One region of the Enterobacter sp. 186315 genome, then DNA from elsewhere that is predicted to be linked to it. Evidence: predicted binding sites of a transcription regulator. Region 1 holds the regulator's gene; each other region holds the start of a gene.

Evidence for each region. Region 1 encodes PurR, which represses purine synthesis genes. Its sites were predicted from a motif close to CANGCAAACGTTTGCNTG; they were not measured.
Region 2: cvpA (colicin V production protein) is a predicted target of PurR. The motif match lies at 1,958-1,975, and genes of this name have one in related genera.
Region 3: pyrC (dihydroorotase) is a predicted target of PurR. The motif match lies at 1,537-1,554, and genes of this name have one in related genera.

What each region holds. Positions count from the first base shown of each region.
Region 1 is NZ_JBPTTK010000001.1:172,715-175,994, forward strand. It holds gene punR (DNA-binding transcriptional activator PunR) at 25-936, shown strand; gene purR (HTH-type transcriptional repressor PurR) at 954-1,979, opposite strand; gene cydH (cytochrome bd-I oxidase subunit CydH) at 2,277-2,366, shown strand; gene ACSVHP_RS00855 (MFS transporter) at 2,534-3,280, shown strand, end outside.
Region 2 is NZ_JBPTTK010000012.1:84,243-87,522, forward strand. It holds gene purF (amidophosphoribosyltransferase) at 1-1,399, opposite strand, end outside; gene cvpA (colicin V production protein) at 1,414-1,902, opposite strand; gene dedD (cell division protein DedD) at 2,154-2,849, opposite strand; gene folC (bifunctional tetrahydrofolate synthase/dihydrofolate synthase) at 2,839-3,280, opposite strand, start outside.
Region 3 is NZ_JBPTTK010000021.1:11,802-15,081, forward strand. It holds gene dinI (DNA damage-inducible protein I) at 106-351, opposite strand; gene pyrC (dihydroorotase) at 427-1,473, opposite strand; gene ACSVHP_RS18765 (lipoprotein) at 1,601-2,161, opposite strand; gene mdtH (multidrug efflux MFS transporter MdtH) at 2,282-3,280, opposite strand, start outside.

The DNA of each region.
Region 1 (3,280 bases):
ATTCAAAAATTTTGCAGGCAGAAAATGTGGTCAGATTATTCTCTTGAAGTGGTGGACGCTGTCGCCCGTAACGGCAGCTTTAGCGCAGCCGCGCAGGAACTGCACCGCGTCCCGTCAGCCATCAGCTATACGGTGCGGCAGTTAGAGGAGTGGCTGGCAGTTCCGCTCTTTGAACGCCGCCATCGCGACGTGGAATTAACGCCTGCGGGGGCGTGGTTTTTAAAAGAAGGGCGTTCTGTTATCAAAAAAATGCAGATCACCCGCGAGCAGTGCCAGCAGATCGCCAACGGCTGGCGCGGGCACCTGTCGATTGCGGTGGATAACATCGTCAAGCCCGAACGCACCCGGCAGATGATTGTGGATTTCTATCGTCATTTCTCCGACGTGGAGCTGCGCGTCTCCCAGGAGGTGTTCAACGGCGTATGGGACGCGCTGGCGGACGGCAGGGCAGAGATGGCGATCGGCGCGACCCAGGCCATTCCGGTAGGGGGGCGCTACGCGTTTCGGGATATGGGCATGCTGAGCTGGACGTGCGTGGTGGCAAGCACGCATCCGCTGGCGCAAATAGCCGGGCCGCTGAGCGACGACACGCTGCGCGACTGGCCGTCGCTGGTGCTGGAAGATACCTCGCGCTCGCTGCCCAAGCGCATCACCTGGCTGCTGGACAACCAGCGACGGGTGGTGGCGCCGGACTGGGAATCCTCCGCGACCTGTCTGTCGGCGGGGCTGTGCGTGGCGATGGTGCCGGTCCATTTTGCGCGCCCGCGCATCGATGCCGGAGAGTGGGTGGCGCTGGCGCTTGAGAACCCGTTCCCGGACGCGGCCTGTTGCCTGACGTGGCAGCAAAACGACGTCTCGCCCGCGATGGCCTGGCTTCTGGATTATTTAGGGGATAGCGAAACCCTGAACCGGGAGTGGCTACGGGAGCCAGCTTAGCTGGCCCCGTAAAGAGATTAACGGCGGTAGTCGCGGAACGGGCCGTCTGCGACCGAGCGGCGCTCGATAAGACGCGGATGAACCTCAATAGACTGGGACTCTTCGCGCTTGTTCACGATCCTGTCCATCAGCATATTGAAGGCCGTTTCGCCCAGCGAATCTTTCGGCTGGTGGATAGTGGTCAGCGCCGGGGTGAAGAAACGCGCGTTGCGCACGTTGTCATACCCGATCACCGAAATATCCTGCGGCACGCGAAGGCCCAGCTCGTCGGCGGCACACAGCGCGCCCATCGCCATGATATCGCCGCCGCAGAATACGGCGGTCGGACGGTGCTGCTGGGACACGATTTGCTGCATCGCGCGGTAACCGGATTCCGGCTCAAAGTCACCCTGCACGATCCAGTTTTCCGGTACGGCGATCAGCGCTTCTTCCATCGCTTTCATAAAGCCCGCCAGACGACCGGCACCGGTGTTGCGCTCCAGCGGGCCCGGGATCACGCCAATCTCGCGGTGACCGCGTTCAATCAGGTAACGTCCGGCCATGTAGCCGCCTTCGAAGGCGTTATCGATAACCGAGTCGGTGAAGTCTGCGCGCGCTTCGCCCCAGTCCATCACCACCATCGGGATATGACGGTACTCTTCCAGCATCGAAAGCACGGACTCCGGATATTCGGAGCACATCACCAGCAGGCCATCCACGCGCTTTTGCGCCATCATCGACAGATAGGCGCGCTGCTTTTCAATGCTGTTCCAGGCGTTGCCCAGAATCAGGGTGTAGCCTTTCTGGAAGCAGTTTTTCTCAACCGCTTCGATAATTTCAGCGAAATAGGCCGCTTCGCTGCTGGTCGCCAGCAAACCAATCGACTTGGTGTGGTTTACCTTGAGGCTACGCGCCACCGCACTTGGAGAGTAGTGCAGCTCTTTGATCGCCGCCCAGACGGCGTTGCGCGTTTCTTCAGCAACAAAACGGGTTTTGTTAATTACATGTGATACGGTTGTAGTGGAAACGTTTGCTCGTTTTGCCACGTCTTTAATTGTTGCCATTAAATGTCACTCCAGACCATATCCTAAGCTCCTGAAAAACGGGAAGGTAAACGTTTGCCTTCTCACACCCTTAACGCGCAATTCTGGATTGCGGCACGCCGGGAAAACGACACGGGACGTCAGGAGGGGATCAATGGCCGGTACGCTAATAAATTTAGCGTGGAATTTTGTCCTATCTTGATGAAAAGGGGAAGAGTTAAAATGAGGATCGGTTTAAATCCAGGAAGATTTTTGACCTGAACTGTGTAAAAATGAGCAAGCTCACTTTTCGTGGGGGGATTAAAAGGAGAAAAATTGATGAGTTCCGATCTGAAGTTTTCGCTTGTTACCACCGTTATCGTGCTGGCGTTAATCGTGGCTGGCGGTTTGACGGCCGCGCTGCACTGATTTACAAGGGGGGAGAGCCTTCTCCCTCCTCAATACCTTCCTCGATTGTTACTTCTTCAGCAAAAATCTTTTGCCAAATTGTTAACTTCTCATTTTTTGTGATTGGTGTCATGCTTTCGGCTTCTTTGTCCTGTGTCGCGTAATGACACGGCAACCGGAGTTGACCCATGAAAATCAATTTTCCCCTGCTGGCCCTGGCGATTGGCGCTTTCGGGATTGGCACCACTGAATTCTCCCCAATGGGATTACTGCCCGTTATCGCCCGGGGCGTGGATGTCTCGATCCCGGCCGCCGGGATGCTGATCAGCGCCTACGCCATTGGCGTGATGATCGGCGCGCCGTTAATGACGCTGCTGCTCTCTCACCGTGCGCGACGCAATGCGCTGATTTTCCTGATGGCTATTTTTACGCTGGGCAACGTGCTCTCCGCCATTTCGCCGGATTACACCACGCTGATGCTGTCGCGTATTCTGACGAGCCTTAACCACGGGGCCTTCTTCGGCCTGGGTTCAGTGGTGGCCGCAAGCGTGGTGCCGAAGCACAAGCAGGCAAGCGCCGTAGCAACCATGTTTATGGGGCTGACGATCGCCAATATCGGCGGCGTGCCCGCTGCGACCTGGTTAGGCGAAGCCATTGGCTGGCGTATGTCCTTCCTCGCCACGGCGGGGCTTGGCGTGGTGGCGATGGCGGCGCTGTTCTTCTCGCTGCCGAAGGGCAGCGCAGGGGAGCGTCCTGACGTGCGTAAAGAGCTGTCGGTGCTGCTGCGCCCTCAGGTGTTGTCTGCACTGCTGACTACCGTGCTGGGCGCGGGAGCGATGTTTACGCTCTATACCTATATTTCGCCGGTGCTGCACGACATCACTCACGCCACGCCGCTGTTTGTGACCGCGATGCTGGTGCTGATTGGCGTCGGC
Region 2 (3,280 bases), on a different contig from region 1:
CGTACACCCCGTTAAACACCGAGCATTCGAACTGCTGAATGTCCGGGTTCTCGGCGCGCACCGCGTCGATCAGATCGTTCAGATCCTGGAAAATCAGGCCGTCCGCGCCGATGATCTGGCGAATTTCATCCACTTCGCGACCGTGAGCGATAAGCTCGTTAGCGGTTGGCATATCGATGCCGTACACGTTCGGGAAGCGAATTTCCGGTGCCGCAGACGCCAGGTAGACCTTCTTCGCACCGGCCTCGCGCGCCATCTCGATAATCTGCTCAGAGGTGGTGCCGCGCACGATAGAGTCGTCCACCAGCAGCACGTTCTTGTCGCGGAACTCCGCGCGGTTGGCGTTGAGCTTGCGGCGCACGGACTTACGGCGCAGCTGCTGGCCCGGCATGATAAAGGTACGGCCAACGTAGCGGTTCTTCACGAAGCCCTGACGGTACGGTTTATCCAGAATGCGGGCGATTTCCAGCGCGATATCGCAGGAGGTTTCCGGAATAGGAATGACCACGTCGATATCCAGATCGTCCCACTCGCGGGCAATCTTCTCGCCAAGCTTAGTGCCCATGTTCACGCGCGCGCTGTACACGGAAATCTTGTCGATGAAGGAGTCCGGACGGGCAAAGTAAACGTATTCGAACAGGCACGGGTTGCTGACCGGGTTATCCGCGCACTGGCGGGTAAACAGCTGGCCCTTCTCGGTGATGTAGACCGCTTCACCCGGCGCGACGTCGCGCAGGAACTCAAAGCCCAGGGTATCCAGCGCCACGCTTTCAGAGGCAACCATGTATTCGGTACGACCGTCGCCCAGATCGCGCTTGCCGAGCACCAGCGGACGGATGCCGTTCGGGTCGCGGAAGGCAACCATCCCGTGACCGATAATCATCGCCACGCAGGCATACGCGCCGCGGATCAGGCGATTAGTCGCGGCTACGGCGGCGAAGATGTTGTCGGCTTCCAGCGGATAGTGGCGGAAGTTATCCAGCTCGCTCGCGAAGATGTTGAGCAGGATTTCAGAATCAGACGTGGTGTTAATGTGGCGGCGCTTCTCTTCGAACAGCTTTTTACGCAGCTCATGGGCGTTGGTCAGGTTGCCATTGTGGGCAAGCGTGATGCCATACGGTGAGTTGACGTAGAAAGGCTGAGCCTCGGAGGCGCTGGAGCTGCCAGCAGTAGGATAACGAACGTGACCAATCCCCATATTACCTTGCAGACGCTGCATGTGGCGGGCTTCAAACACATCGTTTACCAGGCCGTTTGCCTTGCGTAAACGGAAGCAGTTGTGTGCATCAATGGTGATGATACCCGCAGCATCCTGACCACGGTGCTGAAGCACCGATAACGCGTCATAAATAGATTGGTTAACCGGCATGAAACCGGCGATACCGACAATACCGCACATTCGTCTTTTCCTCGTTAAGCTCTGGGCAAGAAACTCGACGAGCTTTGCAGATAGTCAAAGAACCATCTGATGATGAAGCTGAACTCAGGAATGAGCTGCGATTTTTGCCAGTCTTCACTTTTTGAGAACCCGGTAAAGGTATCAAGGAAGAACAGTATCGCGGCTACAATCAACACGCCTCGCAGCGCGCCGAAACAGATCCCGAGCACCCTGTCCGTCCCTGACAGACCGGTTTTCTCGACCAGCTGACCTATCACAAAGTTCACGATAGCGCCGACAATCAGCGTTGCGATAAACAGCACCGCAATCGCGATTCCATTTCGGACCAGTTCATCTTCAAAGCCCGTGAACCAGACAGACAGGTAAGTGTAGTAATGACTGGCAACAAAGAAAGCACAACCCCATGTCACCAGCGATAACGCTTCACGAACAAAGCCACGGATCAGGCTTACCAGACAGGAAAAACCAATCACCGCAATGATGGCGTAATCAATCCAGACCATATGTGTCCCACGATTAAACGCCCTGTCATCCAGTTCGGGGCGAATTCTAACAGAAAAAGAAAACGTTTGCGCAGGGATTTCCTTTCCACGCGTAAATAAAAAAGGCGCTGAAAAAATGTTCAACGCCCCTCACCCTAACCCTCTCCCCGGAGGGGAGAGGGAACTGTACGATGCAGTATGTTACAAACTCGCTCGAGGCGATTTTCACCCTCTCCCCTCAGGGGAGAGGGCCGGGGTGAGGGGTATTATTATCAGTTCGCGCTGTAGTTCATCACCACACCGCTCAGACCGGAGATCTGCTTCAGCTCACCCAGCGACCCTTTAAGCTTATCTTTCGATGCTTCAGGCCCGACCAGGATGCGGGTGATTTTACCCTGCACCGGCGTGGAAGGTGAAGTGTAAACACGATATCCCGCGCCGCGCAGTTTACTCACCACCTCGTTGACTTTTTCAGCATTTTTTAACGCGCCGAGCTGCACCACATAGGCTTTCCCTGTAGGTGCCGCATCCTGCTGGGCAGGTTTGGCCGGAGGTGGCGTTTCTGACGCCGCCGCGAGCTGATCGGCGGTTTTATCGCGCTGCGGTTTCGGCTTATCAACGGCTTTTGGTTTTTCGACAGGTTTTGGCTGTTCGACCGGCACCGGAACAGGATCGATATCGCTGCTGGTGCTTATCGCCAGACGAGAAGGATCCAGCGAAGGCGCCGCGGCATCCCCTGCCCGCACCTCTTCTGCCGCCCCTTCCGGAGGCTGCGCAGGCAGCGCCTGGGTCGCCGCAGGCGACATGTCAGGCTCGTCGCGATCGCCAGGTTTAGGCACCAGCGGGATCGCGGCAAATTCGTCCTGATAATGCTTTTTTTGCCCGTCGAGCAAACCGGGGAGAATAATCACCCCGAGCGCAACCAGCACAATGGTTCCTGTTAAACGGTTCTGAAACTTACTCGCCACCGGTTCTCCCCGCGTCCATAACTTCCATGACATGTGCAACGGTGTGGAACGAACCACACACCAGCACGGTATCTTCTGGTTTAGCATCCGCCATCGCAGCGTGCCAGGCCTGCGCCACGCTGGTATAGATTTCGCCTTTGCCGAGATGTTCCATCAACTGCTCAGCCGTAGCGCCGCGTGGCCCTTCCAGAGGAGCACAATACCAGCAATCGACCACAGTCTCCATGCAGGCCAGCGTCCCCGCGATATCTTTATCATGCAGCATACCGATTACCGCCAGCACGCGCCCGGTTTTAGATAACGATTTAAGACGTCCGGCAAGATAGGCCGCCGCGTGCGGGTTGTGCGCCACGTCGAGGATCACGCGCGGTGACTCGCTGACAATCTGGAAACGGCCCGGCAAAATCGCATTCTTAATACCGTCGCGGATC
Region 3 (3,280 bases), on a different contig from region 1:
TTGTTCACGCTTTTTTAAGAAGATGCTGAATTAATTTGAACTTATTTATTCTGGACGAAAAAAAGCCGGGGCGACCCGGCAAAAAACACAATGAGGGAGCACGTTTTAATCTGTGATGAACCAGTCGTCGGCGCTTTCCCAGGTTTCCTGGAGGATTTCGCTGATGCGCTCTTTATCTTCTCTGGCGCCGCCAATGACGGACAGATTATTCGCAGCGGCGTAACGGACGGTTACGGCGCTGTCGTTTTCGGGAAAGCTGTGGTGAATACGGCGGGATAGTTCACCCACCAGCGCATCCAGCGCGCCAGCAGGCAGAACGGTTGTTTTGGCAATGGTCACTTCAATACGCATAAATGCCCCCTGTGTAATATACTGTTTATTTATACAGGTATATTATAGGTTTGACAACAAGGGGCTGCGAATTTTTTAGCGTTTAACCGTCCAGTTCACGGTTTCCCCGGCCAGGAACGGGATCAGCGTATCATCCGTCAGGGCAATAGATTCCTCCACCTGGCTCGCTTTACGCTCCAGTTCGATAAAGCTTTCATTCACCGGAAGACCGTAGAAACGTGGGCCGTTCAGGGAGCAGAAGGCTTCAAAGTGCGCCAGCGCGTTCATCTCGTCGAACACCGTCGCGTAGCTGGCAAGGGCGGTCGGGGCGTTAAAGCAGCCCGCACAGCCGCAGCTCGCCTCTTTACGATGACGCGCGTGCGGCGCGGAGTCGGTGCCGAGGAACGCGCGGGTAAAGCCGCTCGCCACCAGCTCACGCAGCGCCTGCTGGTGGATATTGCGCTTGAGGATCGGCAGGCAGTACAGATGCGGACGCACGCCGCCCACCAGCATGTGGTTACGGTTGAACATCAGGTGCTGCGGGGTGATGGTCGCGGCAATCAGGTCGTTGCCGTCGCGAACGTATTCGGCGGCGTCTTTGGTGGTGATGTGTTCAAACACCACCTTCAGCGCGGGCAGACGCTGGCGCAGCGGCTCCATTACGGTCTCGATAAAGCGCGCTTCACGATCGAAAATATCAATCTCGGCGTGGGTGACTTCGCCGTGAACCAGCAGCGGCATTCCCAGCTTTTGCATTCTCTCCAGCACCGGCATGATGGCGTCGATGCTGGTGACGCCGTGGCTGGAGTTGGTGGTGGCGTTCGCCGGGTAAAGTTTGGCGGCGGTGAACACGCCTTCGTTAAACCCGCGCTCCACTTCGTTGGGGTCCAGTGAATCGGTCAGGTAGCAGGTCATCAGCGGGGTAAAGTTATGTCCCGCCGGAACGGCGTCAAGGATACGCTGGCGATAGCTGATTGCGGCATCCACGGTGGTGACTGGCGGAACCAGGTTAGGCATAACAATCGCGCGGCCGTAAATTTCGCTGGTATAAGGCACGACGGTTTTCAGCATATCGCCATCGCGCAGATGGATATGCCAGTCGTCAGGGCGGCGGATTTTAAGAACCTGGGATTGTGCAGTCATGGAAGCTCCGGCTTGTGAGAAATCAGTCATTAGGCTGGCTGTTTTTGCCGGACACAAATCATATGCGGAAACGTTTTCGTTTGCACTTTATTCCGTAAAAAAATAGGGCGCCTGAGCGCCCCTTAGGTTAATCGGTGAAGGGAATGACAATCTCTCCCGGCTTCACCTCTATCCCTTTCGCGTATTTCTTCGCCAGGGATTCGCCCTTGCTCTTGTCTTCGCTCAGCACATAGGCGGGCTGCTGGTTGAAGTAGCTGCGCAGCGACTGGTTCAGGTAGGGCATCAAAGTCTGGATCACCGGTTTCATTTTCTCCGGCGTCACCTGCGCGTCCACCACCTCCATCTCTTGCAGGAAGATTGCACCTTTCTCTTTATTAAACACCGGCAGCGCTTTGAGCTTCAGCTTGATATTGGCTTTCTGATTGCCAAACAGCGAGGTCATATCCAGATCGGCATCCCCGGAAAGGGTGACTTTGTTCGGCTCTTCGCGGCCAATCTGACTGCTCAGTTTGCTGAGCACGATATGCGCGTCGGCTAAGCCCGGCACGCCAATGTCTTTAGAAAAGTTATTATGCTTTTCCAGCGCCTGATTAATCTCCTGCTCGCTGACGGTATATTGCGTAAGCTGGTTACAACCCACCAGCAGGCCGCTGACGACTAAGGCTGCGGCAATGACAATCTTCTTCATGGGGTTCCTCAAAATGAAGGCGCTTCTGTCCTGTTGCGACAGTATGTCAGTGTGAAATGGCGCAGACCAGCAGAAAAAACTGATAAACGGGGCGGGAGAGGCTCCCGCCGAAAGGAAAGGTTATGCGCCGGGTTCGAGCATTCCGCTGGCGCTGCGCTTCTGGCTGAACTGCCACCACAGGGCGAGAAGCGTAATAAAGCCCACCACGCCGAGCATTACCCACGGCAGCTCAGGCTGGTGCAGCGCTTTACCGGCGTCAAATAGCCAGCCGCCGCCCGTGTAGCCCAGCGCGCCGCCCAGAGCCAGCCCAAGACGGCTGAACCCCATGTAGCTCCCCCGCGCCCGGGCATCCGCCAGCGACGCGCTCAGGGTTTCACGCGCCGGTTCGGCGATAATCGAGCCGATGTAGAAGGTGCAAATCAGCATAAAGAGCTGTTGCAGGGTACTCACCAGACCGATGGGCATCATGCTCAGGGTCATCAGCAGCAGGCCCGCCATCAGGCGGTGCTCCAGGCGAAAGCGGCGTTCGCTCCAGCGGGCAATCGGGTAGAGCAGCGTCAATGACAGACAGGCTTCAATGGCGTACATCCATTTCACCGCCGCCGGGGAGCCCGCAATATCGTTGACCATAATCGGCAGCATCAGCATCACCTGTACCGCCAGCATGTAGTACCCGGTCAGGGTCAGCACGTAGGTGACAAAGCGTTTGTCGTGCAGCACCCGGCCCAGACCTTCGCTGACCGGCGCTTTCACCGTCGAGAGCTTCCACGCGGGCAGGAACAGGCCGTTAAAGAGCGCGCAGAGGATAAACAGCACCGCCCCGGTGGCGCAGACCAGGCGGAAATCGTATTGCAGCAGCCAGCTTCCCAGCAGCGCGCCGATCACCGCCCCGGCGCTGTCCTGCATCATCAGAATAGAGAAGAAGCGACCCCGGTGCTGCGGGCGGATCAGTTTAACCACCAGCGCGGTACGCGGCGGGTCGAACAGCGTGCCGCCAATGCCGGAGAGGAAGCAGGAGAACCACAGCAGCCACGGCTCGTGGGCGATCCCCATCGTGGCAAAGCCTGCCGCGCGAAGCAACATGCCGGTGACGATCATCGGTTTTGCGCCAAAACGGTC